Regions from separate parts of the Pseudophaeobacter sp. genome, predicted to be linked through region 3. Evidence: riboswitches for the same ligand, from Rfam matches in the RefSeq annotation. Region 3 holds a riboswitch; each other region holds the start of a gene.

What was found. A riboswitch is a leader RNA that binds a small molecule or an ion and turns the genes downstream of it on or off. The one in region 3 is predicted to bind cobalamin.
Positions count from the first base shown of each region.
Region 1: another riboswitch for cobalamin. It lies ahead of ACN0VH_RS00705 (TonB-dependent receptor plug domain-containing protein); the one in region 3 lies ahead of ACN0VH_RS06315 (DUF1636 family protein).
Region 2: another riboswitch for cobalamin. It lies ahead of ACN0VH_RS11070 (aromatic ring-hydroxylating oxygenase subunit alpha); the one in region 3 lies ahead of ACN0VH_RS06315 (DUF1636 family protein).
Region 4: another riboswitch for cobalamin. It lies ahead of ACN0VH_RS06790 (ABC transporter substrate-binding protein); the one in region 3 lies ahead of ACN0VH_RS06315 (DUF1636 family protein).

Region 1 covers NZ_JBLWXG010000001.1:138,694-146,140, reverse strand. Annotated here, with positions in the region: gene ACN0VH_RS00715 (TRAP transporter small permease) at 1-468, shown strand, start outside; gene ACN0VH_RS00710 (N-acyl-D-amino-acid deacylase family protein) at 506-1,930, shown strand; cobalamin riboswitch at 2,669-2,877, shown strand; gene ACN0VH_RS00705 (TonB-dependent receptor plug domain-containing protein) at 3,034-4,908, shown strand; gene ACN0VH_RS00700 (ABC transporter substrate-binding protein) at 4,912-5,748, shown strand; gene ACN0VH_RS00695 (FecCD family ABC transporter permease) at 5,745-6,728, shown strand; gene ACN0VH_RS00690 (ABC transporter ATP-binding protein) at 6,725-7,447, shown strand, end outside.
Region 2 covers NZ_JBLWXG010000004.1:53,068-60,514, forward strand. Annotated here, with positions in the region: gene ACN0VH_RS11055 (SDR family NAD(P)-dependent oxidoreductase) at 1-705, shown strand, start outside; gene ACN0VH_RS11060 (FAD-dependent oxidoreductase) at 702-2,396, shown strand; gene ACN0VH_RS11065 (FAD-binding oxidoreductase) at 2,547-3,626, opposite strand; gene ACN0VH_RS11070 (aromatic ring-hydroxylating oxygenase subunit alpha) at 3,632-4,903, opposite strand; cobalamin riboswitch at 4,968-5,168, opposite strand; gene ACN0VH_RS11075 (thiamine pyrophosphate-binding protein) at 5,434-7,447, opposite strand, start outside.
Region 3 covers NZ_JBLWXG010000001.1:1,323,560-1,331,006, forward strand. Annotated here, with positions in the region: gene glpD (glycerol-3-phosphate dehydrogenase) at 1-1,561, shown strand, start outside; gene cobO (cob(I)yrinic acid a,c-diamide adenosyltransferase) at 1,666-2,301, opposite strand; cobalamin riboswitch at 2,352-2,580, shown strand; gene ACN0VH_RS06315 (DUF1636 family protein) at 2,675-3,094, shown strand; gene cobW (cobalamin biosynthesis protein CobW) at 3,091-4,125, shown strand; gene cobN (cobaltochelatase subunit CobN) at 4,215-7,447, shown strand, end outside.
Region 4 covers NZ_JBLWXG010000002.1:70,245-77,691, forward strand. Annotated here, with positions in the region: gene ACN0VH_RS06760 (pseudouridine synthase) at 1-180, opposite strand, end outside; gene ACN0VH_RS06765 (nuclear transport factor 2 family protein) at 294-704, shown strand; gene rarD (EamA family transporter RarD) at 755-1,660, opposite strand; gene ACN0VH_RS06775 (pseudoazurin) at 1,756-2,181, opposite strand; gene ACN0VH_RS06780 (ABC transporter ATP-binding protein) at 2,186-2,953, opposite strand; gene ACN0VH_RS06785 (FecCD family ABC transporter permease) at 2,950-3,990, opposite strand; gene ACN0VH_RS06790 (ABC transporter substrate-binding protein) at 3,987-4,997, opposite strand; cobalamin riboswitch at 5,169-5,364, opposite strand; gene metH (methionine synthase) at 5,464-7,447, opposite strand, start outside.

The DNA.
Region 1 (7,447 bases), 1.2 Mb from region 3:
GTGCTGGTTGGCGCGGTCATGCTTCAGGTCGTCGCACGATATGCTTTTTCGCAGCCGCCATCCTGGACCGAGGAACTGGCGCGCTATGCAATGATCTGGGCCGGGTTGATCGGCGCGACGCTCTCTTTCAAGCGTCGCTTTGACCCGGCGTTGTTTCAGGGCACGTCGGGATCCTCCTGGCGTGCCATGGCTGCGGGGGCGGTGCAATCACTGCTGGTGCTGGTATTCCTGCTGCCCATCCTGTGGCATTCCTTCTTTGGTCCGGGGGGCAATTTCGCGCGCGGATTTCTGACCCGGCACAGCCGCAGCACCGCTGATGCGCTTGATTTTTCCACGCTCTGGGTCGCGATTGCGGTGCCAATCACCATCGTGTTGATCCTGATCCATCTGATCGCCCGCTGGGCTGAGCCGATGACAGAACCATCCACAGAGCCATCTTCTGTGGATGGTTCCGAAGACCGATCCTGAACAACCCCAGCTTTCCACTTACGAAAGGCCCAAATCCATGCATGCTGATATCCTATTCCGCGGTGGTAACATCATCGACGGGACCGGTGCCCCGCGCCAGTCTGTCGACCTCGCCGTGACCGATGACCGGATCGTGGCGACTGGCGATCTGTCGCGCTGGACCGCAGGCCGAGTAATCGACTGCACGGGGCGCATTGTAGCGCCGGGCTTCATCGACCCGCATGTGCATCACGACGAGGTGGTGCTGACAGATCCCGGCATGGACTGCATGCTGAGCCAGGGAGTGACCACGATCATCAACGGCAATTGCGGCTTTTCCATCGCGCCGCTGACCGCGACCGGCCCCTTACCGCAGCCCTTGGGCATGGTCCTGTCGGATGACATGCCGCGTTTTGCCAGTTATGCCGCCTATCGCGACCGGCTGCGGGCGGATCCGCCTGCGGTGAACAGCGCCTGCCTGATCGGGCATGGCACGCTAAGGATCAACGAAGTGGCTGACCTCGACCGCCCCGCCGACCGGGCCGAGACCGCCGCCATGGTTCGCGCGCTTGACCGCGCCCTGTCGGAGGGCGGGATCGGACTGTCGACCGGGCCGTTCTATCCGCCCGCCCGTGCCGCGACCACCCAAGAGCTGATAGAAATGGCGCGGGTCGCGCAGGCACATGGCCGACTTTACGTCACCCATATGCGTGATGAGGGCGATCAAGTCATTGAAGCGCTCGAAGAAACCTTTCAGATCGGCCGTGATGCCTGCTGTGGTGTTCATGTCAGCCATCACAAATGCGCGGGCCTTGCCAATCACGGGCTGAGCGAAACGACGCTTGCGATGATTGACCAAGCGCGAAAACTGCAGGACGTCGGGCTGGATACGACGCCCTGGACGGCGTCTTCCACGATGCTGAATTCGGGCCGCCACAGACAGGCCAGCCGGGTGATCGTCGCTGAATCCGTCCCCTACCCCGAAATGGCAGGTCGCGATCTGTCTGACATCGCGGCGGAATGGGGCACCGATATCGACAGTGCGATGGAACGCCTGCTGCCGGCCACTGGCATATTTTTCATCATGGATGAGACCGATGTGCGCCGCATCCTTGCTTATGAGCATACGATCATCTGTTCAGATGGGATCGCCCGTGGCAGCCATCCGCACCCACGTGTCTGGGGCACCTTCCCGCGGGTTCTTGGGCATTATGTCCGCGACACAGGGGTCTTTGACCTTGAAACTGGCATCAAACGCATGACCTCGATGCCCGCCGACCGCTTTGGGCTACAGGATCGGGGCCGCATCGCCAAAGGTATGTATGCGGACCTAGTGGTCTTTGATGCCGCCTCCATCCGTGAAGGCAACGATTACACGCACCCCACCCGCCCTGCGGAAGGTATCGACCTGGTCTTTGTCAATGGCCGCGAAAGCTGGTGTGCAGGCGGCCATACCGGCGCCAGAGCCGGGGCAGTGCTGTGACAGGCCTCGCACTGCGCGCCCGGTACGCGCCGCATCTGCCCTGCTCTCGCTTCTCACGCTCGAGAATGTTCACGACTTTGGTAGCGTCAAGGCCGCGCATTTCGCGGAAAGTGATCCTGCATCTCCCCAGGTAGAAGAAACCTGCCTCCTCAAAGAAGCCCGGGCGGCAGCATTGTCAGAAATGCCTGAGCCTCCCGGTATCGATGCGGTTCAGCTCAGAGAGGCAGGGTATGTCTGAGCGAGCCAATATGGAGGATATGCTGCAGCAAGCCATAGTCGACGCCTTCAGGTTGGAACGCCGGGCGGCTTCCGTAATTACCTCGGCGTCGTTGTCGCCGTTCTGTTCGCCTTATTGAACGGATTCACATATATCGCTGGAATGATCCGGGGCAAAAACCCCATCCCGCTCAAAGTCCGGCGCACAAAATGTGTGCTCAGGCAGGCTTCCAAGCCGACAATGCAGAGTGGCAATTTCCGGAACGTTGCCACCAGCGGCAGCCGCTTGATCTTCCTGCGTAACAAGACCGCCCCCCTTGCCGAACCCAATCAAATGAAAGACTTATTTGCAGTTATCAACGCCAACCGACATCAGCTCATCAGAATTTCTCGTCGCCAAGCGACCTCTCCGATCAGCAAATGAAATAGACAAAACCTAACCTACTGGGGAAGCAGCCTTTTGGAGCCGCATCCAAGGCGGCCAGTGAGACATTGGCGCTTGACAAAAAAAGCTCAACTTGCATAAGTTCCGGCAATTCTGGTCCGGCTGGGAAACCACCCGGTTAATAGGGAACACGGTGAGGTGTAGCCAACAGGCGCCGAATCCGTGACTGCCCCCGCAACTGTGAGCGGAGAGCAATGCTGCGAGATGCCACTGCCCCGAGGGGCGGGAAGGTGCGGCAAAGCCTCGACCCGCAAGTCAGGAGACCTGCCAGGATGATCACCCTATCCCGGTGCGGGGCGCGCTGTAGATAACGGATTTCCGTAGTGGTGGCAGTTTTCACTGTCTGCGGAGGCAATGCCTTTCAAAGACCAAACCCGAATACACTGCCCGCTTTGGCAGTCACTTGGCCTGTGCTTGTTGCGCGGGTCGGGAGGAATGGAATATGCGCAAGGCAAGCCTGTCATTGGCTGCGGCTCTGGCCGCCGCACCAGCAATCGTAATCGCCCAGGATGACGTCGTCACCGATCTGGGAGAGATCATCGTCTCCGGCGGCTTTACGCCGGTCGAGGCCCAGAAATACGGCCGCTCAGCTTCGGTCCTGACGAGCGAAGAAATCGAAGAACGCGGCATTCTGACCGTTCAGGACGCGCTGCGCGCGGTGCCCGGTATTTCGGTCAACGGTTCTGGCGACAATTTCACTCAGATCCGCATCCGCGGCGGTGAAGGCAACAATACACTGATACTGATCGACGGCGTTCCTGCATCGGCTGGGAATGACGAATACATCCTGTCGGGCCTGGAAACCGCCAATATCGAACGCATCGAAGTTCTGCGCGGCCCGCAATCGGTGTTCTACGGATCCAGCGCGTCGTCGGGTGTCATCAATATCATCACCAAGAAGGGTGCCATCGGTCGCGAGCTGTTTGGCAAAATCGAAGGTGGTGACGCAACCTCGGTCGCGGGGCGCTATTCAATGCGCAATGAACGCGGCGGCCTGGCGGTCGGTCTGTCACACCTGAACGATCGCGGCTATGACATCTCCGGCAGTGGCGGCGAAAAAGACGGGATTGAGCGCAGTACCATCAACCTGACCGGCGACTATTTGGTGTCGGAAGATTTGCAGCTTGGCTTCTCCTTCCGCCATTCCGAAGAGGAGTACGACAGCGATCCGCAAAACTACTCGGCTGTGACGGTTGATCAAAGCGTCACCGACGACCCCACTGCAACCTCCGAGCGCACCGAGCGGCTCGCCAGTATATTTGCCGAATACGCAATGTTGGGCGGACGCATGAAACACCGCCTGTCCTACGATTACAGCGACTTCGAAAGCCTATCCAGCGCTGGCCGCTTTTCTCAGGCGGACCGGAAATCGGTGCGTTATCTACTGAGCTTCGCGCTGGACAGTGCGACACTGGAAGACGCCAACCAGATCGTGAACGTGATCGCTGAAAATACTCAGAAACGGTCGAACTCCAACCCAGACTACCGACCTGACCGGACATCTTTTGCGGTGGAATATCGTGGATCGTTCAATAATGGCTTGAGCGTTCAGGGCGGGCTGCGGCGTGACAACAACAGCTCATTCGACGATGACACCACCTGGAACGTCGGCGCCGCCTATGTGTTTGGCAACGGCGTTCGCCTGCACGCGTCGGCGGGTGAAGGCAGCGTCGACCCATCCTTCTTCGAGCTGTTTGGCAGTTCGTCTGGCACTGTTGGCAATCCGAACCTAGCGCCTGAGAAAAACCGCAGCTTTGACTTGGGCGTCGAAGTGCCGTTCCTGCAAGGCCGTGGTCTGGTTGACGTCACCATGTTTCGCGAAAACCTGACAGACGAAATCGAATGGTATTTCGACACCGGTCTGGGCATGAACACCTATCGCAACCGAACTGAAAAGGCCAAGCGCCGCGGTGTCGAAATCGCCGGTGACATCAAAGCCACCGATGATCTGACTTTCCGTCTGGCATACACCTACCTGGACGCATCAAACGCCGATGGCTCCGTCGAGGTGCGCCGTCCCAAGCACGAATTGCTGCTAAGCGCGACGCATCAGTTCATGAACGCACGTGGCAGCGTGAACGCCGATCTGCGCTATGTGACCGGGAACTACGATACGCAGTTTTTCGGCGCCTGGCCGTATCCGGTGGTGGAGATGCCGAGCTATGTGACCGTGGACGTCGCGGCTCGATATGACCTCACCGATCAGGTCACCCTGACCGGTCGTGTCACCAACCTGTTCGACAAAGAGTATTCCGACGTTTGGGGGTACGCCAAACGCGGCCGTGCGCTCTATGTTGGTTTGGAATCAACGTTCTGATCCATGCGCAAACTGTCCGGCATAGCCCTGGCCCTTCTGTGGGCCGCCACCGGTGCATTTGCCGGGCCGTCCCGCGTGGTGTCGATGAACCTCTGCACCGACCAGCTGGCAATGCTGCTTGCAGCGCCCGGCCAGTTGGCATCGGTTTCCTACATCGCGCGGGACACACGCGCCTCGGCCATGGCGGAACACGCCCTGGCCTACCCCGTCAACCATGGGCTGGCGGAAGAAATATATTTGCTGCAGCCCGATCTGGTGATTGCCGGTGCCTATTCGACAGTGGCCACCACGGAAATGCTGCGCCGTCTTGGCATTCCGGTGGTGGTGTTTCAGCCCGCCAACTCACTGCAGGATGTCCGCGCACGTATCGAGCAGATGGGTGAGGTGCTGGGTCGCGAAGAGGCGGCCCGCGCATTGCTGGCAGACTACGACCAGCGGCTGGCAACGCAGGAGCAAGTCGGGCCGGAGCGGCCGCGCGCGGCGCTTTATGCCGCCAACGGGTTCACCTCTGGCAGCATGTCGCTGGCAGGACAGATCCTGCGCGCGGCGGGGCTGCGCAATATCGCGGATGAGCTGGGCTATGGGCGCTCCGGCCGCATGCCCCTGGAACTGCTCGCCATGTCAGAACCCGAATTTCTGATCGGAACCTCGCCCTATCCACGCGCCGCGCGCAGCGAGGAAAATCTAGCGCATCCGGTGGTGCGCCATCTGGCCGCCCGCAGTGGCGCCGGGCAGATGCGCGATGCCGACTGGGTCTGCGGCACCCCGCATGTGCTGCGCGCAGTGGAAACACTGGCCGAAGAGCGCCGCCTGTTTTTGGATAAGGAGGACCGGGAATGACCCGTCTGATGCTGACGCTGACCGCAGCGATGCTGGCGCTGTTTCTGATCTCGCTCACCCTGGGGCCCGCGGATGTGGGTATCGGTGAAAGCCTGGCGGCGCTGTTCGACAAAAGCTATGGCCCGCTCACCCTGGTGATGCGTGAAATCCGCCTGCCGCGGGCGCTGCTGGCGATAATCATCGGCAGTGGGCTGGGGCTGGCAGGGGCCGCTATGCAAGGCTACCTGCGCAACCCGCTGGCTGAACCCGGTTTGATTGGCGTGTCCTCCTCGGCGGCGCTGGGGGCGGTGCTGGCGATCAACACTGGACTGGCGGCCAGCCTCACCCTGGGTCTGCCGCTGGCGGCTCTGGCAGGTGCTCTCGCCGGTGTCTTTATGGTGATGGCGCTGGCCGGGCCGCAGGGCGGTTCACTGACGCTGATCCTGGCGGGCATTGCGATTTCGGCGATGGCGGCGGCGCTCACCTCGCTGGTCTTGAACCTGTCGCCCAATCCCTTTGCCGCCAATGAGATCGTGTTCTGGATGATGGGATCTCTGGCGGACCGGTCGATGCTGCATGTCTGGCTGGTGCTGCCCTTTGCGCTGGCGGGGGCCGCAATCCTGCTGACGCTGGCGCGGGGCCTGGATGCGCTGACCCTGGGCGAGGATGCAGCGCAGACCATGGGAATGAACCTGCACCGGATGCGGTTGCTGCTGGTGGTCGGAACCGCCAGCATTGTCGGCGGTGCAACTGCGATGGCCGGGGCCATCGGCTTTATCGGCCTTGTGGTGCCGCATATCCTGCGCCCGTTGGTGGGTGGCCAGCCGTCGCGGCTGTTGTGGGCCTCTGCGCTTGGCGGCGCCATCATGCTGCAACTGGCCGATATCGCCGTGCGGATCATCCTGCCATCCCGTGACCTGAAACTGGGGGTGGTCACCGCCCTGGTCGGAGCGCCGCTGTTCCTGCACCTGATCTACAAGACACGGAAAGGTCTGGCATGAGCGTGCTTTCGGTCCGGAACCTCTCTGTCACATTGCGAAACCGCCCGGTGCTCCGCGATGTGTCCTTTGAAATCCGAGCGGGTGAGTTCGTCGGCCTGCTGGGGCCGAATGGGGCAGGCAAAAGCAGCCTGATGCGGGCGGCCCTTGGGCTGATCCCTGCCGCAGGCAGCAGTTCGCTGGCACAGATGAGCGCGGCAGAGCGCGCCCGCGCGGTATCCTGGATGCCGCAGTCACGCGAAATTGCCTGGCCGATCCCGGTAGAGCGGCTGGTGGCGCTTGGCCGCCTGCCGCATGTGCCGCAGGGGCTGCGGCTGCCACCTGGTGATCAGATGCTGGTCGATCAGTCGATTGAACGCATGGGGCTTGATCCGTTCCGCCAGCGGGCCGCCTCGCGCCTGTCGGGCGGTGAACAAGCCCGTGCGCTGATTGCCCGCGCACTGGCCCAGGATACGCCGCTATTGATGGCCGATGAACCTGCCGCCGGTCTGGATCCGGCGCATCAGATCTCCACCATGGAGGTCTTTGCCAGCCTCGCCGCCGAAGGCCGCGCCGCACTGGTGTCACTGCATGATCTGGGGCTGGCAGCACGCCACTGCACCCGTCTGATCCTGCTGACCGAAGGTGGCATTCTCGCGGATGGCCCGCCCGCTAGCGTGCTGACGCGTGCCCTTATGGCCCGCGCCTTTGGCATCTCTGTCTGGCACGAGCACACCGCGCAC
Region 2 (7,447 bases), on a different contig from region 3:
CGCGCCACGGCAGAGCTTTTCGCTGCCCGCGGTGCGCAGGTTATTGCGGTGGATCGCGACGCTGCGCCCCTGCAGGAGTTGGCGCAGAGCGGCATCACTACCATCATCGGTGATATGACCGACCCGGCGCTGCCCGAGACCCTCGCGGAAGAAATCACCCGGATTGGCAAACCGCTCGCCATTCTGGTCAATAACGCCGGCATCGGCGGCGGCGGTCGTCTAGACCAGACCAGCGACGAGGAGTTGCGCCGCTACATGGAGGTCAATGTGGTCGGTTTGTTCCGCCTTGCGCGCTTTGCCGTTGGTCAAATGCAGGCCGCAGGCGGTGGCAGCATCGTCAATGTCGCGTCGATCTATGCCGAGGTCGGTGCTCAGAACTCCTCCGGCTATTCCGCCTCCAAGGGGGCGGTGGCCGCGCTCACCCGCCAGATGGCAACGGACTACGGGCCCGAGGGCATCCGGGTCAATGCGGTGGCGCCGGGATTGATCGAAACCCCGCTCACCGCCGAGCGTATCCGCACCGAGGCCTGGCGCCACGAAATCTTCGTCGAGCAATCGCCGATGCGTCGCGTTGGCCAGCCGCAGGATGTGGCGCAGGCCATTGCGTTTCTCGCCAGTGACGAGGCCGCCTTCATCTCGGGTGAAAGCCTGCGCGTCGATGGCGGCTGGGCCATGGGACGCTACCCGCGCGAGGCGCAGATATGAGCGGTCAGGAAAACACCCCTGCCGCAGCCTATGACCTGGTTGTCGTTGGTTCCGGCGCGGCGGGTATGGCAGCGGCCCTCACCGCAAAGATCGGTGGGCTCGATGTGGCGATCGTCGAGAAGGACAGCCATTTCGGCGGCTCCACTGCCGTCTCCGGCGGCGCCATCTGGATTCCCAATAACCCGCTGATGCGCGCGGCGGGTATGGAAGAGGATGCGGAGGCGGCCTTTACCTACCTGCAGGGCGAGGTTGGCAATCTGATGGATACGGATCTTGTGCGCCGCTTCCTCAAGGCCGGCCCCGAGATGGTCAGTTTCTTTCAGGACAACACCGCACTACAATTCGAACATCGCGCAGTTTCGCCGGACTATCATCCCGATAGGCCGGGCGCGTCCATGGGCGGGCGGGTGCTTGATGCGCAGACCTTCGATGGCCGCCGACTGGGCAAGGAGTTCGACCGGCTGAAACCGCCGATCGGTGATTTTACCCTCTTCGGGGGGATGATGCTCAATCGCTTCGACATCGGTCATTTCATGAACATGACGCGCAAGCCTGGCTCGGCGCTGCATGCGTTGCGGCTTCTGCTGCGCCATGGCCGTGACCGACTGCGCCATTCTCGCGGCACACGGCTCACCTTGGGGCAGGCGGTCGCCGGGCGTCTTGCCCTGTCGGTTCTCGAACGCGACATTCCGATCTTTACCGGTCAGGCGCTCACCGCTTTGCTGACCGACGGGGCGGGCCGCGTCACCGGGATCCAGACAGAAGCCGGGGGGCAGATCACCGCCCGCTGCGGCGTGGTTCTGGCGACTGGCGGTTTCCCGGCCAATGCCGAGATGCGCGCGGAGCTGATGCCCCATGTGGCAAAGGGGGCTCAGCATTTCTCCATGTCGCCCCGTCCCGCCACAGGTGGTGCCATCGGTGCGGCCCGAGCGATTGGAGCGCATTTCATCGATACCAACCGCAACGCGGGTTTCTGGGCGCCGGTCTCGCTGATCCCGGAGGGCAATGGCGCCACGCGGCCTTTCCCGCATCTGTTCCTGGATCGCGCCAAGCCGGGGGTGATAGCCGTCTCTCCCAAGGGGGAGCGTTTTGTCAACGAGGCGGTCTCCTATCATGACTTCGTATCGGGCATGACCCGTGCCGGGCTGAAGGAGGCCTGGCTGATTTGTGACCATCGGGCCCTGCGCCGCTACGGTCTCGGGCCGGTGCGTCCGGCGCCTGCGCCCTATCGCCACCATCTGCGCTCGGGCTACCTGAAAAAGGCTGCGACCCCGGCGGAGCTTGCGCGGCGGATCAACCTGCCCCCAGAGACCCTTAACCGGACCATTCAGGCCTTCAACGCTGATGCAGCAGAGGGGATCGACCGGCAGTACGGCAAGGGATCAACCGCCTATCAGACCTATCTGGGGGATCCCGATCATTGCCCGAACCCTTGCCTCAACCCGCTTGAGACCGGGCCATTCTACGCCGTGCGCATCTTCCCGGGCGACATCGGCACCAGCATGGGACTCGCCACAGATGCAGACGCTCGGGTCCTGCGCGAGGACCGCAGCGTGATCGACGGGCTCTACGCCTGCGGCAACGACATGAACTCGATCATGGCCGGTACCTATCCAGGCGCGGGGATCACGCTTGGACCGGCTCTGACCTTCGGCTATCTGGCTGGGCGCCACGCTGCCGGGGAGGGCTGACGGCGAAGACGAAGAACAGGGGCGGGGCGAGGAGGCCTCGCCCCCCTGGCCAACACGAGATGACACAAGCCCCCTCGAAGCAATCGTATTGGTGTAGAAGGTTTATGTCCAACTACATAGGGGGCGCGGATCGGCGCCCCCTTTGGGTTTTCAGACTTCGATTTCAACTCTTCCGATTGGGTTGGAACAGCAGGCGAGGATGTATCCCGCTGCAATGTCATCCTCAGAAATACCGCCATTGTGCACCATATGGACCTCGCCTGCGGATTTCTTGACCTTGCAGGTTCCGCAGACACCAAATGTACAGCCCGACGGGATATTCAGGCCAACATTGCGTGCAGCCGCCAAGACGGTATCCGTTTCCGCGACTTTGGCTGTTATGTCAGAGGTGGCAAAATGGATCACGGCATTGGTATCATCGTCAAGCACCACATCATCCAGATCGGGCTGGTCTGCCTCTGTCTCGACAGGGGCGCCAAAGCTCTCTTGGTGATAGTTGTCCAGATCGAAGCCCAGCCCTGCCAGTGCTTCGCGCACGGCAGTCATGAAAGGCTCTGGCCCACAACAATAGACCTCTCGGTCTAGATAATCCGGCGCCATCAGGCCCAACATCAACTGATTGAACTGCCCCTGATAGCCGGTCCAGGGTTTGTAAGGATCGGGTTCTTCCACCACGAATTTGAGATCAAGCCCTGGTGTGCGGCTCGCCATCCATTCCAGGCGCTGGCGAAAGATGATTTCAGATGGGCGTTTGGCGCAATTGATGAAGACAACATCCAGATCCTGGCCCTCATCCCACATGCAGGTGGTCATCGACATCATGGGGGTGATGCCAGAACCTGCGGAAACGAACAGATACTTGCTGGCCTTGCTTTTGGAATTGCTGAACAATCCCGCCGGGCCAATTGCTTTCATGCGCATCCCGGGTTGCAAATTATCCAGCATCCAGCGGGTTCCGATGCTGTCCTCTTGCGCCTTGGCAGTGATGGTGATCGAACGCGGCCGCGACGGAGAGGAGGAAACCGTATAGGTGCGATGCACAACACCGCCCGGCTGTCCCGGAGCCGGGATTTCGAGCGTCAGAAACTGTCCGGGCTCATAGCTGAAGAGCGCCCCGGAAGGCGCGCGAAAGCTGAAGCTTGCGGTATTTGGCGCCTCAGGAACCACTGAAACACATTCCAGTGTTTCCCCATCTTTCCAAACGCCTGCGGCTGAATAGAGGTCTTTCATATCGTTTACTCCGCCGCCACGGCATCAGGTGCCAGGCGATCTGTCAATGTGGTGCAATACCACTCTACAAACTGTAGTACTCCGGTCTCTTGCGTTCCCGAATAGGGGCCGGGCGCATAGGCTGGGCTGTTGATGCCTTGTTGATTGTTTTCGACAACCTCCCGGTCTTCTTCATTCGTGGCGATCCAGACCTCTGTCAGGCGTTTCAGATCATAGTCGACACCTTCGACCGCGTCTTTGTGGACCAGCCATTTGGTGGTCACCTCAGTTTCGGTCGCGCTGATCGGCGTGACACGGAAGACAATGGAATGGTCCGCAAGGAAATGGTTCCAGGTTGTGGGATAGTGAAACTTCAGCAGTGCCCCGGCATCGGCAAAGGGGGCGTGCCCCATCCCGCGACGCACAGCGGCTTTGCCGTTCATCGTATAGCTTTCGGCACCTTGCTTCAGCGGCATGCGTGCCAGCCGGTACTGTCCGTCACCATCAAGGCGAAAGTGAGAGGGCAGCCCCGCAGCTTCACAACGGTCAAAATGCGCCTGCAGATGCGCTGGTGTATTGCCGTCTTCGATACCGGTTACAGCAGGGTCATCCGGGAAAGTCCTGCAAAGTGCCGGGTGGTTACCGCCGCAATGGTAACATTCGCGGTTATTTTCCCAGACCAGTTTCCAGTTGCCGTTTTCAACGATTGAGCTCTCGAAGGCGACTTTGGCATTTCCCAGATCATGCGGCTCTAGATAGGGGCGGGCGACTTCAGCAAAGCTATCAAAATCAGGGGCCTCGTCCGCCAGGCAGATATAGACCAGCCCTGCCAGTTCGCGGCAATGCACCGTTTTCAAACCATGCTGCCTGGGGTCAAAATCAGGCCCCATATCGCGGGCCCAGAGCAAAGATCCATCAAGCTCATAGGTCCATTGGTGATAGGGGCAGACCAATTTGGGGGCGTTTCCCTTGGCCGCCTTGCAAATGATAGAACCACGGTGGCGGCAAGTGTTGTGGAAGGCCCGAATCAGATTGTCAGCGCCCCGCACGATAACTACGCGATAGGCCCCTACGTTATAGGTGACGTAGTCGCCGGGTTTGGCCAATTCACAGGCCGCAATTGCAAACAGCCAATCGCGGTAGTGGATGTTCTCCAGGTCGGCCTGAAAGATTTCGGGGTCGGTGTAGAACGCCTGTTCCAAGGTATGTTTCGGTTTTCGGCGGGCAATTAGGCTTTGAATAGTGTTCACTTCTGGCTCTCCTGCCGCGCCCCGCGGCCTTGCTTGGGCAGATGACATGGGAGAACAGTTCGGAGGCGCGCGAGGAACACGTCCGGAATCTGTGCCCCCACCGCCACCCGCGGTTTGACATATCTGCAAGGCTGGTTTCCGGACTTGGAAGAGGCTTTCACCGGGTAGCGGCACCTTCCCGGGATCCTCGTCCCAGTGGTGATAGCCGAACCTGATCTTCCTTACCGTTGCGGGGGCAGTGTCGGGTTTTCACCGACTTCCCAATTCTCTGCCGCCCGCGCGGGACGGCAGCACCTTGCCGGGACAGACTAGATCGCAAGCGCCGGATTTCTGAGTTGCGAACGACTTCTTTAGGTCCAAAACCGTACTGCCATGCAAAAGCTGCAACATGGCCGCCGCAGGCAACGAAGCAGGGCTTGCCATGCCCAAAAAGCGAAGGTTGATGCCCCATGCAACGAATGCTGCGCCGATGCGGGGGCATTGGGAAGACCGAGAGCGGGGAGGGGGCTGGCCGAAGATTTGCCATCCGGGATGGCCCCGTCATCGCCCAACTGTTGCTGGCGTGGCCTACCGCTCTATCAGGCGTTGCTGAGCGGTAAACCAGACGCGTTCTGGTGTATGTTTCTGCCAGTGGTTAGGCCATTGACCTTTTCGACAATGGCGGCAGCATCAATGCCATGATGACTATAGAGATCGCCAATCGTACCGGTCTGACCAAAATGTTCCACACCCAGCGGAATGGTCTGGTGCCCCGCAACCGACCCCAGCCAAGACAGGGTTGCCGGGTGACCGTCGATCACGGTGATGATTTTGCAATGCGGCGGCAGGGCAGACATGAGAGTTTCGATATGAGACTGCGCATCAGCAGCGCCGCGCGACCGCACCCGTTGCGCCGCAGTCCAGCCCGCATTCAAACGGTCAGCCGAGGTAACGGCGAGAACGCCCACATCCCGCCGGGCCTCGCCAATCATCCCTGCAGCCTTGATCGCTTCGGGCGCGACGGCGCCCTGGTAGGCAATCACGACATCGCAATTCGGCCCCGGCCTGCGCAGCCAGTAGGCGCCATCAATGGCCCCCTGGCGGAAATCATCGTCGACCCGCTTGCCGGGCTGTTCGATCGGGTTGGTGGACAGGCGCAAATAGACAGAGCCGCCGGTTTCGTCGCGCAGCCAGGTGCGCTCATCCGGGTCGCCTTCGCCGTCGCGCTGAAGGTAGTCAAAGGCCCATTGCATGATCACCGCCAATTCATCCGCAAAAGCAGGTTCAAAAGCGGCGAGACCGTCCTGGCTCATCCCGATCAGCGGCGTGCCGACTGACTGGTGGGCACCACCTTCAGGTGCCAGGGTAATGCCTGACGGCGTCCCCACCAGAATGAAACGGGCATCCTGGTAGCAGGCATAGTTCAGCGCATCCAGGCCGCGGGCAACAAAAGGGTCATAGACCGTGCCAATAGGGATCAGGCGCTTGCCGAACAGCGAATGTGACAGGCCCGCCGCCCCCAATAACAGCATCAGGTTCATTTCTGCGATGCCCAGTTCGATATGCTGTCCCTGCGGCGTGAATTCCCATTTCGCGGTCGAAGGGATGCGGTGTTCGATGAAGGCGTCGGCCTGTTCTGCCCGGCCAAATAGTTTGCGCCGGTTCACCCAGGGGCCCAGGTTTGTCGTGCCGGTCACATCAGGCGATGTGGTCACGATCCGCTCGGCCAGCGGGCTGTCACCTTTGGACAGATCATCGAGGATCTTGCCAAAGGCCATCTGTGTCGAAGTATCGCGGGCGGTGTCAATTTCAAGGCTGGGCACAGCCAGTTTGATATCCTGAAAACGACGTCTGCCCTGCGCAAAGAAGGCCACCTGGGACAGGAACTCTTGCAGGGCCTTGGGATCTTCAACGGTGGCCATCGGATCCCATTCTTCCCCTTCTCTCACCCCCATGTGCGCCTGCCACTGGGCAAATTGGCTGGTATTCATCAGCCCGCCGTGATTGTCCTTGTGCCCGGCAATCGGGGTGCCCCAGCCTTTGATGGTATAGGCAAGAAAACAGGTTGGGCGGTCATGGTCGATCGCCTGAAAGGTCTGGGCCATCGTTTCAACGCAGTTGCCGCCGAGGTTTTCCATCAGCGCCGCCAGTGCCGCATCATCGCGCCGTTCGATCAGCGCCGATACCGCGCCCTGATCGCCCAGATCCTCCAACAGCCGTTTGCGCCAGACCGCGCCGCCCATGAAGGTCAGCGCCGCGTATTCCTGGTTCGGGCAGGCATCAATCCAATCGCGCAGGCGGTCGCCGCCCGGTTCTTCAAAGGCGGCCCGCTGCAAGGCGCCGTGCTTTACCCGCACCACATCCCAGCCAAAGGCATCAAAGATTTTCTCGACCCGTTCAAACAGGCCCTCGCGCACGATCCCGTCCAGGGACTGGCGGTTATAGTCGATGATCCACCAGGTATTGCGCAGATCGTTTTTCCAGCCTTCCTGTAGCGCCTCGTAGATGTTGCCTTCGTCCAGTTCAGCATCACCGACCAGTGCCACCATCCGGCCCATCGGCGCGTCCTCGCCCCAGCGTTTGGCCTTGATATAATCCTGAATGATCGAGGCA
Region 3 (7,447 bases):
TGGCTGCGGCATCGCCCGTGACGCCGCCGGGCGCGGCCTTTCCGTCACGCTGGCCGAGATGAACGACCTGGCTTCGGCCACGTCTTCGGCCTCGACCAAGCTGTTTCATGGCGGGCTGCGCTATCTTGAATACTTCGAATTCAGACTGGTGCGCGAGGCCCTGATCGAACGCGAGGTACTGTTGAAAGCGATGCCGCATATTTCCTGGCCAATGCGCTTTGTGCTGCCCTTCCACAAGGATATGCGGTTCGACAATGACACGCCGACGTCAAAACTGCTGACCACCTTCATGCCCTGGATGAAGGGGCGGCGCCCGGCCTGGCTGATCCGTCTGGGGCTGTTTTTGTACGATTCCCTTGGCAAGCGTGGCATCCTGCCCGGCACCAGCACGGTGGATCTGACCACCGATGTGGCAGGCCGCCCGCTGAAGTCGAAATTCAAAAAGGCCTTTGAATATTCCGATTGCTGGGTCGAAGACGCCCGGCTGGTGGTGCTGAACGCCCGCGACGCGCAGGCCCGTGGCGCCAATATCATGACCCGCACCGAAGTCTTGCACGCAGAGCGCCGCGCCGATCACTGGGTCATCACTGTCAAGGATCACGCCAGCGGCGAAACGGCAGAGCATCACGCCAAGATGCTGGTCAATGCAGGCGGGCCATGGGTGGCGGATCTGCTGCGCCAGACCCTGGGGCAAAACAGCCGCGAAACCGTGCGTCTGGTGCGCGGCAGCCATATCGTGGTGCCAAAACTGTTTGACCACGGTCGCTGCTATTTCTTTCAGGGGACCGATGGCCGGATTATCTTTGCCATCCCCTATGAAGAAGACTTCACCCTGATCGGCACCACCGATGCAGATCACCCTGATCCCGGAACCGCGCCGGAATGCACGCCAGAAGAACAGGACTATCTGGTGAATTTTGCGTCGCAGTATTTTGCAAAGCCGCTCAGCCGCGATGATGTGATCTGGACCTATTCCGGGGTGCGCCCACTTTATGATGATGGCGCCAGTTCGGCCACCGCAGCGACGCGCGAATATGTGCTGACGCTGGATCAAACCCAGGCGCCGCTGCTGAATGTCTTTGGCGGCAAGATCACCACCTATCGCAAGCTGGCGGAATCCGCCCTGGCCAAGATTGGCGAGGCCCTGCCAGGCCTTTCAGGCAACTGGACCGCTGGCGTGCCGATGCCAGGAGGCGACTTTCCGGTGGAAGATGTCGCCAAGCTGACGGCCAAACTGGCCAGCGACTATCCGTTCCTCAGCGCCTATGCCACGCGCCGTCTGATCCGTGCCTACGGGCTGGAAGCCTGGGAGGTTCTGGGAGATGCAAAAGCACCAGAAGATCTGGGGCAGGATTTTGGCGCAACCATCACTGCACGCGAGCTGGACTGGGTAATCAGGAACGAATGGGTGCGCACAGGCGAAGATTTTCTATTGCGCCGCACCAAGCTGAACCTGCGGCTTGATGCAGCCCAGCGTGCGGCTGTGGATGCGTATATTCGAAACAATCCCGCCCTTCTGTCAGCTGCAGAAAACCGGGCTGCGTCGGTGGCTCAGACGTGACCCAGATATAATCTGGGCCTGATCCGTTTTTTTGGGGATGCACAAGTCCGCCTGCGCGGCGGGCAAGGCACTGCCCGCCTTTTCGACCGCGCAGCGCCTTTCTCTTAAAATTCCACGCCTTTTTGCGCCTTAATACCGGCACGAAAGGGGTGCTTGACCTGCCCCATCTCGGTGACAAGATCGGCGATCTCGATCAGCTCTTCTTTGGCGTTGCGGCCGGTCAGCACCACATGGGTCATCGGCGGCTTTTCCTCCACCAGGAATTCCAGCACTTCGTCCAGATCCAGGTAATCATAGCGCAGCGCGATGTTGATCTCGTCCAAGAGCACCATGGTGTTGCGCTCATCCCGAATCATCTCTTTGGCTTTTTCCCAGCCCTTTTGCGCCGCAGCGATATCGCGCGCCTTATCCTGTGTTTCCCAGGTAAAGCCTTCGCCCATCGCATAAAACTGGCACAGATCGCTGAAGTTTTCCTCAATCAGGCTACGCTCGCCGGTCTGCCAGGCGCCTTTGATGAATTGCACCACAGCCGAGGGCATGCCATGGGCGATACACCGCATGATCATCCCGAATCCCGAGCTGGACTTGCCCTTGCCCGGGCCAGTGTGGACGATGATCAGCCCCTTTTCGCCATCCTTGTTTTTCATCATGCGATCGCGGGCGGCCTTTTTCTTGGCCATCTTTGAGGCATGCCGTGCCGCTTCCTCTTCTGAAACGCCGGTTTCGGACTTCTCGCTCACTGGGGTCACTCCTGCTGTTTGTGCAAGTCTTGACAAGGAAGCCCCCAATAGCGCAAGGGGTTTTCGTTGGTTCCTGCAAATTGCAGGCGAAGAGGGAATGTGACAGGCAGGTGCCCCCCCCTTGGCATCAGTCTCAAGCACAGCCGCCCCCGCGACCGTGACCGGAGAGGTCTCTGATGCCACTGGTGCCCTGCGCCGGGAAGGCAAGAGAGCCGCAGACAGGCCCTAGGCCTGTTGAAATCCGCAAGCCGGGAGACCTGCCAACGCATGAGACAACGGGCGAACGGGGTGTGTCGCAACTGGTTGTGGGAGCGCACCTCTGCCCTCCCCCTGCTGGCACTGCCCCTTGGCCCCACAATGGATGTGCGCGCTGATGGCAGACGATATGGCGGACCCCCCCGCCCCAAATACCGCAGAGGTCACCCTGACGATCTGCACCACCTGCAAACGCGAAGGTGTTGACCCCGAATCCACACGCCCCGGCACCCTGCTGCTGTCGGCCCTCTCCGAGGCGACATTGCCAGACGGGGTCACGGTGCGCGGTGTTGAATGCCTGTCCGCCTGCAAACGTGGCTGCGCCATGGTGCTGACCGGTGGCGATACCCGCTGGAGCTACATCTACGGCGACCTAGATCCCGAAGCCCATGTCGACGACATTCTGGCCGGGGCTGCCGCCTATGCTGCCACGACCGATGGGCTGGTGCCCTGGCGCGAACGCCCACAGGTATTTCGCAAGCAATCCATCGCCCGCATTCCCCCGATCACATTCCCCTGCAAGGACGAAACCCCATGAGCGATCTCAACAAAATTCCTGTCACCGTCATCACTGGTTTCCTCGGTGCGGGCAAGACCACGCTGATCCGCCACCTGATGCAAAACCCCCAGGGCAAGCGCCTGGCGGTTCTGGTCAATGAATTTGGCACCGCAGGCGTCGATGGCGATATCCTGAAATCCTGCGCCGATGAAAACTGTCCTGAAAACAACATTGTGGAGCTGGCAAACGGCTGTATCTGCTGCACCGTGGCGGATGATTTCATCCCCACCATCGAGGCCCTGATGGCCCTGCCAGAGGCCCCCGAACATATCCTGATCGAGACCTCAGGCCTGGCCCTGCCCAAGCCGCTGCTCAAGGCCTTTGACTGGCCGGCCATCCGATCGCGCATCACCGTTGATGGCGTCATTGCCCTAGCCGACGCCGAAGCCGTGGCCGCAGGGCAGTTTGCCCCCGATCTCGCCGCCGTCGAGGCCCAGCGCGCTGCCGACGATAGCCTGGATCATGAAACGCCGCTGTCGGAAGTGTTTGAGGATCAGATCGCTTGCGCCGATATCGTGCTCTTGTCCAAGGCCGATCTGGCGGGCGAGGCCGGACTGGAACAGGCCCGCAAGGTGATCGAGGCCGAAGCCCCGCGCCAGCTGCCGATCCTCCCCATGAGCGAGGGCGTGATTGATCCGCGCATCATTCTGGGGCTTAATGCAGCCGCCGAAGACGATCTGGAGGCACGCCCCAGCCATCACGATGGCCACCACGACCACGAACATGACGATTTTGAAAGCATAGTTGTCGAAATGGGCGAAGTTTCTGACCCGGAAGCGCTGCAAAATGCCATTGTGAACCTGGCTCGGACACGCAATATCCTGCGGGTCAAAGGCTATGTTGCAGTAAAGGGCAAGCCAATGCGCATGTTGGTACAGGCCGTTGGCGAACGTCTGCGGGCACAATATGATCAGCCCTGGGGCGATGCACCGCGTCGCACCCAGTTGGTGGTCATTGCCGAACATGACAATATCGACGGGGCCGCCATCCGGGCAGACCTGGGCGCCTAGGCCACTGGCAAAGACAAAGCAAACGCGGGTGCCGCATTCCGGCTGCAAGGCCAGGCGGCACCCTAAACACTCTGCAAGAGGCCTCACCAATGCACGTCGTTTTTCGTGAAAGCCACGGGTTGGATCAAACCGACACGCCACAGGATCTGGGGCAATCGCCCGCAGATTTGGTGGTGCTGTCCTTTTCCGACAGCGACCTTGGGGCCTTTGCGGCAGGCTGGCATCGCGCCGATGGCAAACTACCCAGCCTGCGGCTGGCCAATCTGGTGGCGCTGAAACACCCGCTGTCGGTCGACACCTATGCCGAACAGACACTCGCCGGGGCCAAGGGGGTGCTGGTGCGGCTGATTGGCGGCGAAAGCTATTGGCCCTATGGGCTGGCCACCCTGCAGGATCTGGCCCGCCGCCGCGGCATCGCCCTGGCAATCCTGCCTGCCGATGGCCGTGAAGATCCTCGGCTGGACGATCTGTCGACCCTGCCAGCCTCGACCCTGCGGCGGCTGCAGGCGCTTTGTGATGCGGGCGGCGCGGTAGCGGCGCAGGCGGCGCTGGCGCAGCTCTCGCTGGCGGCGGGACTATATGCCGGGCCAGTTCTGGGGTTGAAATCCACCCCGCAGCACGGCTTCTATGATCCTGATCTGGGGGTGATTTCGCCCCCCGATATGCAGAATAAACCTTTGGTTCTGATCAGTTTCTACCGCTCTTACCTGACTGCCGCCGATACCGCCCCGGTGGATGCCTTGATTGCTGAACTGCGCGCCCGTGGCTACGCTGCCTACGGCGTGTTTGCCGCCAGCTTGAAATCCACCCAGACCGCCGCCTGGCTGCGCGAGACCCTGCCGGTGCTGAAGCCAGCCGCTATTGTCAACGCCACCGCCTTTTCGGCCCAGGGCAGTGATGGCAGCGCCTCGCCGCTGAATGCCACTGGCTGCCCGGTGTTTCAGGTGGCGCTGTCCACCGCCCGCAAAAAGGATTGGGCCGAAGCGGCGCGCGGGCTCTCGCCTGCGGATCTGGCGATGCATGTCGTTCTGCCCGAAGTAGACGGTCGTATCCTGGCAGGGGTTGTAAGTTTCAAATCCCCCGGCAAGCAGGATCCGGACCTTCAGTATTCCCGCTTTGCCCACCGCCCCGTTGCTGATCGCATCGCGGCGGTTGTCGACCGGGTCGAAGGCTGGCTGCGTCTTGCAGCCCAGCCCAATACGGCCAAGCGCCCGGCGCTGATCCTGTCGACCTATCCCGGCAAGGCCCACAATCTGGCCCATGCGGTGGGGCTGGATGCGCTGGCCTCCTGTGAGGAAATCCTGGCAGGATTGGCCAAGCAGGGCTATGACACCGCGCCGCAGGGGGATCTTGGCCTGCGGCTGGACAGCGCCGCTCTGCGCTTTTCGCTGCAGGAATATACCGCCGCGCTGGCCAGCCTGCCGCAGGTGCTACAACAGGACCTGGCCGCCGCCTGGGGGGCGCCGCAGCAGGATCCCGACTGCAGGGATGGCGCGTTTCACTTCAAGGCGCTGCAGGCGGGCAAGGCGCTGATCGCCCTGCAACCGGAACGTGGCGAGGTACAGACCCGCGTTGACGACTACCATGATCTGGAACGCACGCCGCGCCATGCCTATGTCGCCTTTTATCTCTGGCTGCGCCAGCACAGCGATGCGCTGGTCCATATCGGTGCCCATGGCACCCTCGAATGGCTGCCCGGCAAATCCGTTGCACTCTCGGCGGCCTGCTGGCCCGAAGCGCTGACCGGCGCGCTGCCCGTTGTCTATCCCTTTATCGTCAACGACCCCGGCGAGGCCGCCCAGGCCAAGCGTCGCATTGGTGCCGTAACCCTGGGCCATGTGCCGCCGCCCCTGGCCCAGACCACCCTGCCCGAGGGCATGGCGCGGCTGGAAAACCTGCTGGATGAATATTCCACCGCCGATGGGCTGGACCCGGCACGGCGCGACCGTCTGCTGGAGGATATCCGCGCTGAGGCCCAGGGCACTGGCGTCGAGGCAGATCTCGGCCTCACCCCTGACACCTCTGCGGCAGAGGCCATCACCCGGATCGATGCCTTTGTCTGCGACATCAAGGAAAGCCAGTATGGCGAGGGGCTGCACATCTTTGGCACCGGCGATTGCGGCGCGGCGGAACATGCCGGGCTGATCGCTGCGCTGAATGGGCAGTTGGTGCCTCCCGGCCCGTCTGGCTCTCCGTTTCGCGGCCGTTCAGACGTACTGCCCACCGGGCGCAACCTCTTTACAACCGACCCGCGCGCGGTGCCGTCACGGGCGGCGCAGGTGCAGGGGGTCAAACTGGCGGAAGAGTTGCTGCGCCGCCACCTGCAGGACCAGGGCGACTGGCCACAGGGGCTGGTGATTGATCTCTGGGGCTCTGCCACCATGCGCACCGCCGGCGAGGAATTTGCCATGGCGCTGCATCTGGCCGGGCTGGCCCCCAAATGGGATAAGGATTCGGAACGGGTCTCCGGCTTTGAAGTCCTGCCCCTCTCCATGTTGGGACGCCCTCGCATTGATGTCACCCTGCGGGTCTCCGGCCTGTTCCGCGATATCTTTCCCGGCCTGGCCCAGATGTTCGAAGCCGCCGCCGGGGCGCTGGCGGGGCGCGACGAAGACCCCTCCGACAATCCTTACCTGGCACAGGGCCCACGGGTTTTTGGCCCCAAACCCGGCCTCTACGGCCTGTCCATGGGGCCACATATCGACAGCTACAGCGACGATGCACGCGCAGCGGCGGGCGAGGCCTGGATCACCGCCTCGTCACATGCCATTGATGCCCAGGGCGATATATCAGAGGCCCGCAGCGCCCTGGAGGCCCGCCTGAAGGGTGCCGACAGCTTTGTTCACCTGCAGGATCTGCCCGAAACGGACCTGTTGATTGCCGAAGACTACGCCGCCCATGAGGCAGGCTTTGCCGCTGCCATGGCCCGCATCGGCGCCCCAGCACCTGCGCTTTACCATCTGGATGCCACCCGGCCGGACCGTCCGCAGGCCCGTTCGCTGGGCGAAGAGATTGCCCGCGTCACCCGAGCCCGCGCCAGCAATCCCGACTGGGCCAGCGCGATGATGCAACACGGTTTTCGTGGTGGGGCAGAGATTGCGGCCACGCTGGATCATATGGCGGCCTTTGCCCATCTGGCCCAGGTGGTGCCGCCGCATCTGTTTGATCTCTACTTCGAGGCCACCCTGGGGCGCGAAGATCTTGTCGCCTTTCTCGAACAGGAAAATCCCAAAGCCCTGGCGGCAATGCGCGACCGCTTTCGCGCCCTGGCAGCGGCTGATCTGTGGACCACCCGGCGCAATTCCATCATGGCCCTGCTGGA
Region 4 (7,447 bases), on a different contig from region 3:
CACCAGCAGGGCCTCGGGGAAAACCGCTTGCACCCGTGTGAGCAGGCAATCCGCAAGATGCGCGCCACGTCCAGGAACGCTGAGCAAACCAGCGGGCTTGTTGACCACCAGAATCTGGGCGTCATGATGCAGGATCTCCAGCGGGTCCTGCGGCGGGGTATAGTCACTTGAAACTGCCATGAGCGCCTGCCTACTGCGCCTTGCTGTCCGGGGCAAGTTCCCGCAACGTCGCGCTTGCCCCACAGGCCGCCAAAGGCAAGCATCGCCGCAAGCAATCCAAGGGAGAGAAGACCATGCACCCAACCATCACCCGCATGCAGGAGGTCGTCGCCAAGGGCGAGGAAGAGGCCATCGCCGAGCTGCTGGCCGAAGACGTGCGGTTTCTGCCACCAACCTATTGGAAAACCTGGACTGGACGCGCACCTGTTGCCGCGGTTCTGGGCCATGTAGGGCAGATCTTCTTGGATTTCCGCTATCGCCGCATCATGGGCGACGGTGCCGATTGGGCCTTGGAGTTCCAGTGCAAGGTCGGTGATCTGGACTGCGTCGGCGTTGACCTGATCACGCTGAATGATGCCGGGCTGATCCAGACCTTCGAGGTGGTAATGCGCCCGCATAAAACGATTGGGGCGCTCCGCGACGCGATCAATGCACGGGTCCAGACAGATGCCCGCTTTCTAGAATTCCGCAAGGCGCTCAGCTAGAACGCCCCGCCCCTGCGGCCTGGCCCAAAGCGGGCTTGGCCAGGGTGGCCTCAGGCGAGGGTCTTTGCCGGGCTGCGCCAGTTGCGGATCAATGGGATCGAATAGATCACCAAGGCCGCCCAGATCATCGGGAAGGCAATCATCCGGGCGCGGCCGAATTCCTCTCCGAACACAAAAACCGCGATCAAGAAGATCATGGTTGGCGCGATATATTGTAAAATCCCAATGGTCGAAAGCCGCAGCAATTTCGCGCCATTGGCATAGACGATCAGCGGCACCGCCGTCACCAAGCCACAGCCCATCAGCAGCCAGACATCAACGCCCTGAAAATGCGTTGTCCCAGTGACAGAAGCATAGACCAGATAGCCCAGCGCAGGCGGTGTCAGGATCAGCACCTCCAGCATAAAGCCCTGATTGGGGCCAACCGGCAGCCGCTTTTTGAAAAAGGCATAAAACCCCCAGCTGAGCGTCAGCCCAATGGCCGCCAGCGGCACGCGCCCGGCCTCAAGCGTCAACACCAGAACCCCGGCCGCCGCCAGGGCAATAGCCGCCAGCTGGGTGCGGCTCAGCTTCTCGCGCAGCAAGACCGCGCCCAGGGCAATACTGAACAGCGGGTTGATGTAATAGCCCAATGCGGCATCCAGCGCCTGCCCAGCCGAAATGGACCAGACATAGATCCCCCAGTTGATGGAAATCAGCGCCGCCGTCACGCAGGCCATCCCAAGGGTATGCGGACTGGTCAGCGCCGTGCGCAGATCACGGGTACGCCCCAGAAAGACCAGCAGGACCCCGGCCACCGGCACCGACCAAAGCACCCGATGCGCCACCACCTCGGCCGCAGGCACATGATCCAACAGCTTCATATACAGCGGCAAAAAACCCCACAGCAAATAGGCCGTAATGGCAAAGGCCAACCCCTGAGGGGTATCAACATTCTCGCGCGCATTCTGGGTCATCTGTGCCTCCTGTGACACGCCTTTATCGCAGCTCATTCAGAAAGAAGAAGCACAGATTATGTGATCCCGCCATCACAGATCGTGATGTGCGATCATTAGGGTTTTGCCGCAAGGATGGCATCGAAACGATCTTGCGCCCGGCGCGGAAGATCGGCGGGAAATGTTGTTTCTGGGCTGTTGCCAACTTCGATCAGCATCACCATGCCCATGGCGAAATGCGGCGAGCATTTGATTCCGTAGCGCCCCGGTACCGTCAGTGTAACCGTGTAATCTTCATTGATCTGGCTCTTGAACGGTGCGGCACCTTCGGGCGTCATGCCGTCGATGGTCGCAGCATTGTGGCCCGGTTGCACCGGGATGAAACGCACTTCGTCGCCGGGGGCGATCCGCAGAAAATCCGGTTCATAGATCATCGGGCCGCTTGCGTTGCGCGTATACATCTGCACCTCATGCGTCTCGGCCCAGGCAGGCCGGGCGGTCAGGGCCGTCAGGACACTCAGCAGCAGTACAATGGGTTTCATCTGTTCACTCCTCAAGACATTGAAAACGAAAGACCGTTGCGCCGTCGGCGGGGTCGCGCAGCCGGGTGGCCCGCACGCGAAAGATTGATGCAAGCCGCGCAGGGGTCAGCACATCCTCGGGCGGGCCGCAGGCGACCATCCGCCCCGCTTCCATCACGCCAAGGCGATCGCATCTCATTGCCTGATTAAGATCATGCAGCGCCATGACAACCGTCACCGGCAAATCGCCCACCAACCGCAACAGCGACAGCTGGTGGTGGATATCCAGGTGGTTGGTCGGCTCGTCCAGCATCAAGAGACGCGGCCGCTGCGCCAATGCCCGCGCGATCTGGACGCGCTGGCGCTCACCGCCCGAAAGCGTTGCCCAGCTGTGCCCCGCCATATCGGCCATGTCCACGGCCGCCAGAGATTCTGCAACGATGACCCGATCCTGCGCACTAAAAGGCGCCAGCGCCGAGAGCCAGGGCGTGCGGCCAAGCTCGACCACATCGCGCACCGAAAGCGCCTCGGAGGTTTCGGCAATCTGTTCCACAACTGCAATCTGCTGGGCAATGTCGCGCCTGCCAAGGCTGGTCAGGGGATCGCCGTCCAGCAAAACAACACCAAATGGCCGCGCCAGAAGCCCCGCCAAAAGACGTAAGAGCGTAGACTTGCCAGAGCCGTTTGGGCCGATCAGGCCGAATGTCTCGCCCGGGGCAATCTCAAGCGAGACCTCTTGAACAATGCGCCGCGATCCCGCCGCCCAGCCGAGGGATTTTGCTGCCAGTCTCACAGCCGCCTCCGGCTGTGTACAAGAATCAGCGCAAAGCCCGGCGCGCCGACCAGCGCTGTGACCACGCCGATCGGGACAACCTGACCGGGGATCAGCATCCGCGAGGCGATATCCGCCGCAATCAGAAAGACAGCCCCCGCAAGCGCCGAGGCGGGCACCAGCCGCGCGTGTCTCGGACCGACGACAAACCGCATGGCATGCGGGATGACAAGGCCGACGAATCCGATGGATCCAACCAGGCTGACCATGGTCGCAGTCATCAGCGTCACCACACCGATCAGCACAATCTGAACCCGGCGAACCGGCACGCCAAGCGATGCCGCTGAAGAAACACCGAAGGAAAACGCATCCATCGCGCGTGCAAACCACAGGCAGATCAGAAAGCCGATCATCGCGACGGGCGCCGCCAGCATGACATCCGGCCATCGTACGCCGGACAGATTGCCCAGCAGCCAGAACATGATGCCGCGCGCCTGTTCCGCATTCGCCGACTTGGCGATAAGAAAGGAGGTCAACGCGTTGAAAAGCTGCGAACCGGCGATGCCCGCAAGCACAAGCTGCGCCGAGCCGCCACCCGCGGCCCGCGCCAGCGCCGCCACCACGACAAATGACAGGGTCGCACCGATAAAGGCCCCGCCCGAAATCCCGAGCAACCCGCCACCGACGCCAAGGATCGTCACGGCCACGGCGCCCGCTCCGGCCCCCGCAGAGACGCCCAAAAGATAGGGATCCGCCAAGGCATTGCGCACCAAAGCCTGTAGAACAACGCCCGATAGGGCAAGACCCGCGCCACAGCCCGCAGCGACCAGGGTGCGCGGCAGCCGGTAGCTCCAGATTATGCCAGCGTCGATCGGATCAAGGATCAAACCCGCATCCCAAAGACGGTTTGCAAAGACCGCCGCCACCGTCGAAAGCGGCAGCGGCGTTTCACCAATGACAACCCCAGCCAGGATTGCCAGGATCAATACGGCTGGCCCCTGTGCAATCCACAGCCCAAACGAGCGCCGAAAAACGCCTGGAGCAGCCGCATCCGTCATTGCAGATCGAACTTCGGCAGGGCCTCGGCCAGCGTTTCAAGCGCCGTGATATTGCGGATTGATGGATCCATAGAATGCGCATTCAGGATCACGATGCGGTCATTCTTTACAGCATCCATCTGGCTGGTCACCGGGTCTGTTCTAAGAAATTCCAGCTTTTTCTCGACATCATCCGCCGCAAAGCGGCGCCTGTCCATCTTGGCCACCACGATGACTGACGGATTCGCGCGGGCGATGGTTTCCCAGCCGACAACCGGCCATTCCTCGTCGCTTTCCACGACATTACGCAGCCCGAGCTTGTCCATCATATAACCCGGAGGCCCCTTGCGCCCGGCAACGTAGGGGTCAATGTCCATCTCGGCCGACGAGAACCAGAAAACAGCCGAGGCATCTTGCAGATCCAACTCAGCCGCCTTTGCAATGGCCGCAGCTTCGCGGGCCTTCAGATCCGCCAGCAAGGCGTCGCCTTTGTCAGACACATCGAAGATCTGCGCAAGCTGGGTGACGCCTGCATAAATGCTGGCCATCTCAAACATGGCAGAGCGGGTTCCGTCCGATCCGGTGCTGTTGTCCTTGGCCCAGCAATCGGCGGGCAGAACAAAGGTCGGGATGCCAAGATCCGAGAATTGTTCGCGGGTGGCAACGATGCCCTGCGGGCCGATATGCCATTCATATTGCACCGCAACGATATCCGGGCGCTTGTCGACCACGGATTCGAAGCTGGGATCATTGTCCGCCAGCCGTTCGACACCCGCATTCAATTCAGAAAATTCAGGCAACACCTCGGTAAACCAGACCGATGTTCCCGCGACCTTGTCGCCAAGTCCAAGCGAATACAAAAGCTCGGTTCCGGCCTGACCGACCGTAACCGCAGTCTTGGGGGCTGCATCGAAGGTGACCTCGACACCGCAATTTTCAATCGTCAAAGGATAGGTCGTCTGGGCCTGCGCCATCGGCACAAAACTGGCCACGCCCAGCAGAGCCGCCGTCAGAAATCGGGAATACATTGATTGTCTCCAGGGGATGATGCGACCAGAAACAAAGAGGGAATAGCGAACCCGTGGCTGACGAATACGGCACCCGAAAGGGGCGACGCATAGGTACTGGCGATGGCAGGTGCCTTTGGGCACCGCAGGATTAATCTCATTCGACACCTCCCCGGACTCCCCGCCCGGGCCGCGTTGCATTCAGCGTCGGCAGGTCTCCTGACTTGCGAGTCATCACAGCAGCGGCCTTCCCATGGCACGGTGGCCACAGTGGCATGATCGCTGCACGCTCATCGCCTACAGTTGCGGGGGCAGTTCCGGTTCACCGGCAAGCCGGTGGCGGATTCCCTTTTGATTCCTCATGGAAACCGACAGGTTGTGTTCTAGTAAGCAATTTCCCCTGTTGCAACGACTATTCTGTTGCGGAACCCTGCCGCCTTTGCCCGCCGTGCTACGGCTGTAAAATGCGCAACCCGGCACTGCCCCCCTATTCCGCTGCGACCACCGAAATGCCGGTTGGGGTGTAGTTCAGCACCGGGGCCAACCAGCGTTCGGCCTCTTCCAGCGTCATGCCCTTGCGGGTCGCATAATCCTGCACCTGATCCCGCTCAACCTTGGCGACGCCAAAGTAATAGCTGTCGGGGTGGGCGATATAGAGGCCAGACACCGATGATCCGGGCCACATCGCCATGCTTTCGGTCAGCTCCACCCCGGTGGCGGCTTCGGCGTCCAGCAGGCTGAAAAGCGTACGCTTTTCGGTATGGTCGGGCTGGGCAGGATAGCCGGGGGCAGGGCGAATGCCGCGATAGGGTTCGCCCACCAGGTCAGCAGGGGCAAAGGTTTCATCGGGGGCATAAGGCCAGAGCTCGCGGCGCACACGCTGGTGCAACATCTCGGCCATTGCCTCGGCGTAGCGGTCGGCCAGCGCCTTGACCAGGATCGAGGAGTAGTTGTCATTTGCCTTGTCGAACCGCTCGGCAATCGCCTTTTCCTCTGGGCCGGCGGTAACAACAAAGCCGCCGATATAATCGTCAACGCCCTTGGGCGCGACAAAATCGGCCAGCGCCACGTTGGGCCGCCCCGGCCGCTTGGCATGTTGCTGGCGCAAGGTGTGTAGCGTGGCAAGCGGCACCTGCCGACCGCCATCCTTGAACAGGTGGATGTCATCGCCTTCAGCATTTGCGGGCCAGAAACCGACAACAGCGCGCGGGCCAAACCAGCGTTCGTCAATGATCCGTTTCAGCATCGCCTGCGCATCCGCGAACAACGCACGGGCGGCTGCGCCCTGTTTGTCGTCCTGCAGTATCTTGGGGTAAACCCCCTTCAGCTCCCATGTGCGAAAGAATGGCGTCCAGTCGATATACTCGGCGATTTCCGCCAGATCCCAATCATCGATCACCCGCGTGCCCAGACATTCGGGGCGGGCAACACTGTAGCCCTGCCAGTCAATTGTCATCGCATTGGCCCGCGCCTCGGGCAGCGGCACCCGTTTCTTGGCGCGCTCGGCGCGTTCGTGGCGCTCGGTCACTTCGATATATTCAGCTTTGATCCCATTGACATAGGCCGATTTGCGATCATCGCTCAGCAATTGGCTGACCACCCCCACCGCGCGGCTGGCATCCAGTACATAGATCGCCTGGCTGCCTGTGTAGCGCGGCGCAATCTTGACGGCGGTATGCACCTTGGAGGTGGTCGCGCCACCAATCAGCAGCGGGATATCGAAGCCCTCGCGCTCCATCTCGGCGGCCAGATGGGTCATTTCATCAAGGCTGGGGGTGATCAGACCCGACAGGCCGATCACATCAACGTTTTCCGCACGTGCAGTTTCAAGAATTTTCTGCGGCGGTACCATCACGCCCAGATCGATGATCTCGTAATTGTTGCAGGCCAGAACCACGCCGACGATATTCTTGCCGATGTCATGCACATCGCCCTTTACGGTTGCCATCAGAACCTTGCCGGCACTTTCGCGCCCTTCGCCGCCTGACAGGCGCTTTTCTTCTTCCATGTAGGGCAACAGGATCGCCACCGCCTGTTTCATCACACGCGCCGATTTCACCACCTGCGGCAGGAACATCTTACCGGCGCCAAAAAGATCGCCCACCACATTCATCCCCGCCATTAGCGGGCCTTCGATCACGTGAAGTGGGCGTTCGGCGGATTGGCGCGCCTCTTCGGTATCGGCCTCGATGAATTCAGTGATGCCGTTGACCAGCGCATGCTCCATGCGCTTTTCCACGCTCCAGTCACGCCAAGCCAGATCGCGGGTCTTTTCCTCGCGCAGGCCGCCGCGAAACCGCTCGGCAATGTCCAGCATCCGCTCGGTTGCGCTGCCCCCGGCTTTTGGACGGCGGTTCAAAACCACATCCTCGCAGGCCTCGCGCAGTTCCGGATCGATCTGGTCATAGACCGCCAATTGCCCGGCGTTGACGATGCCCATATCCATCCCCGCCTGAATGGCGTGATAGAGA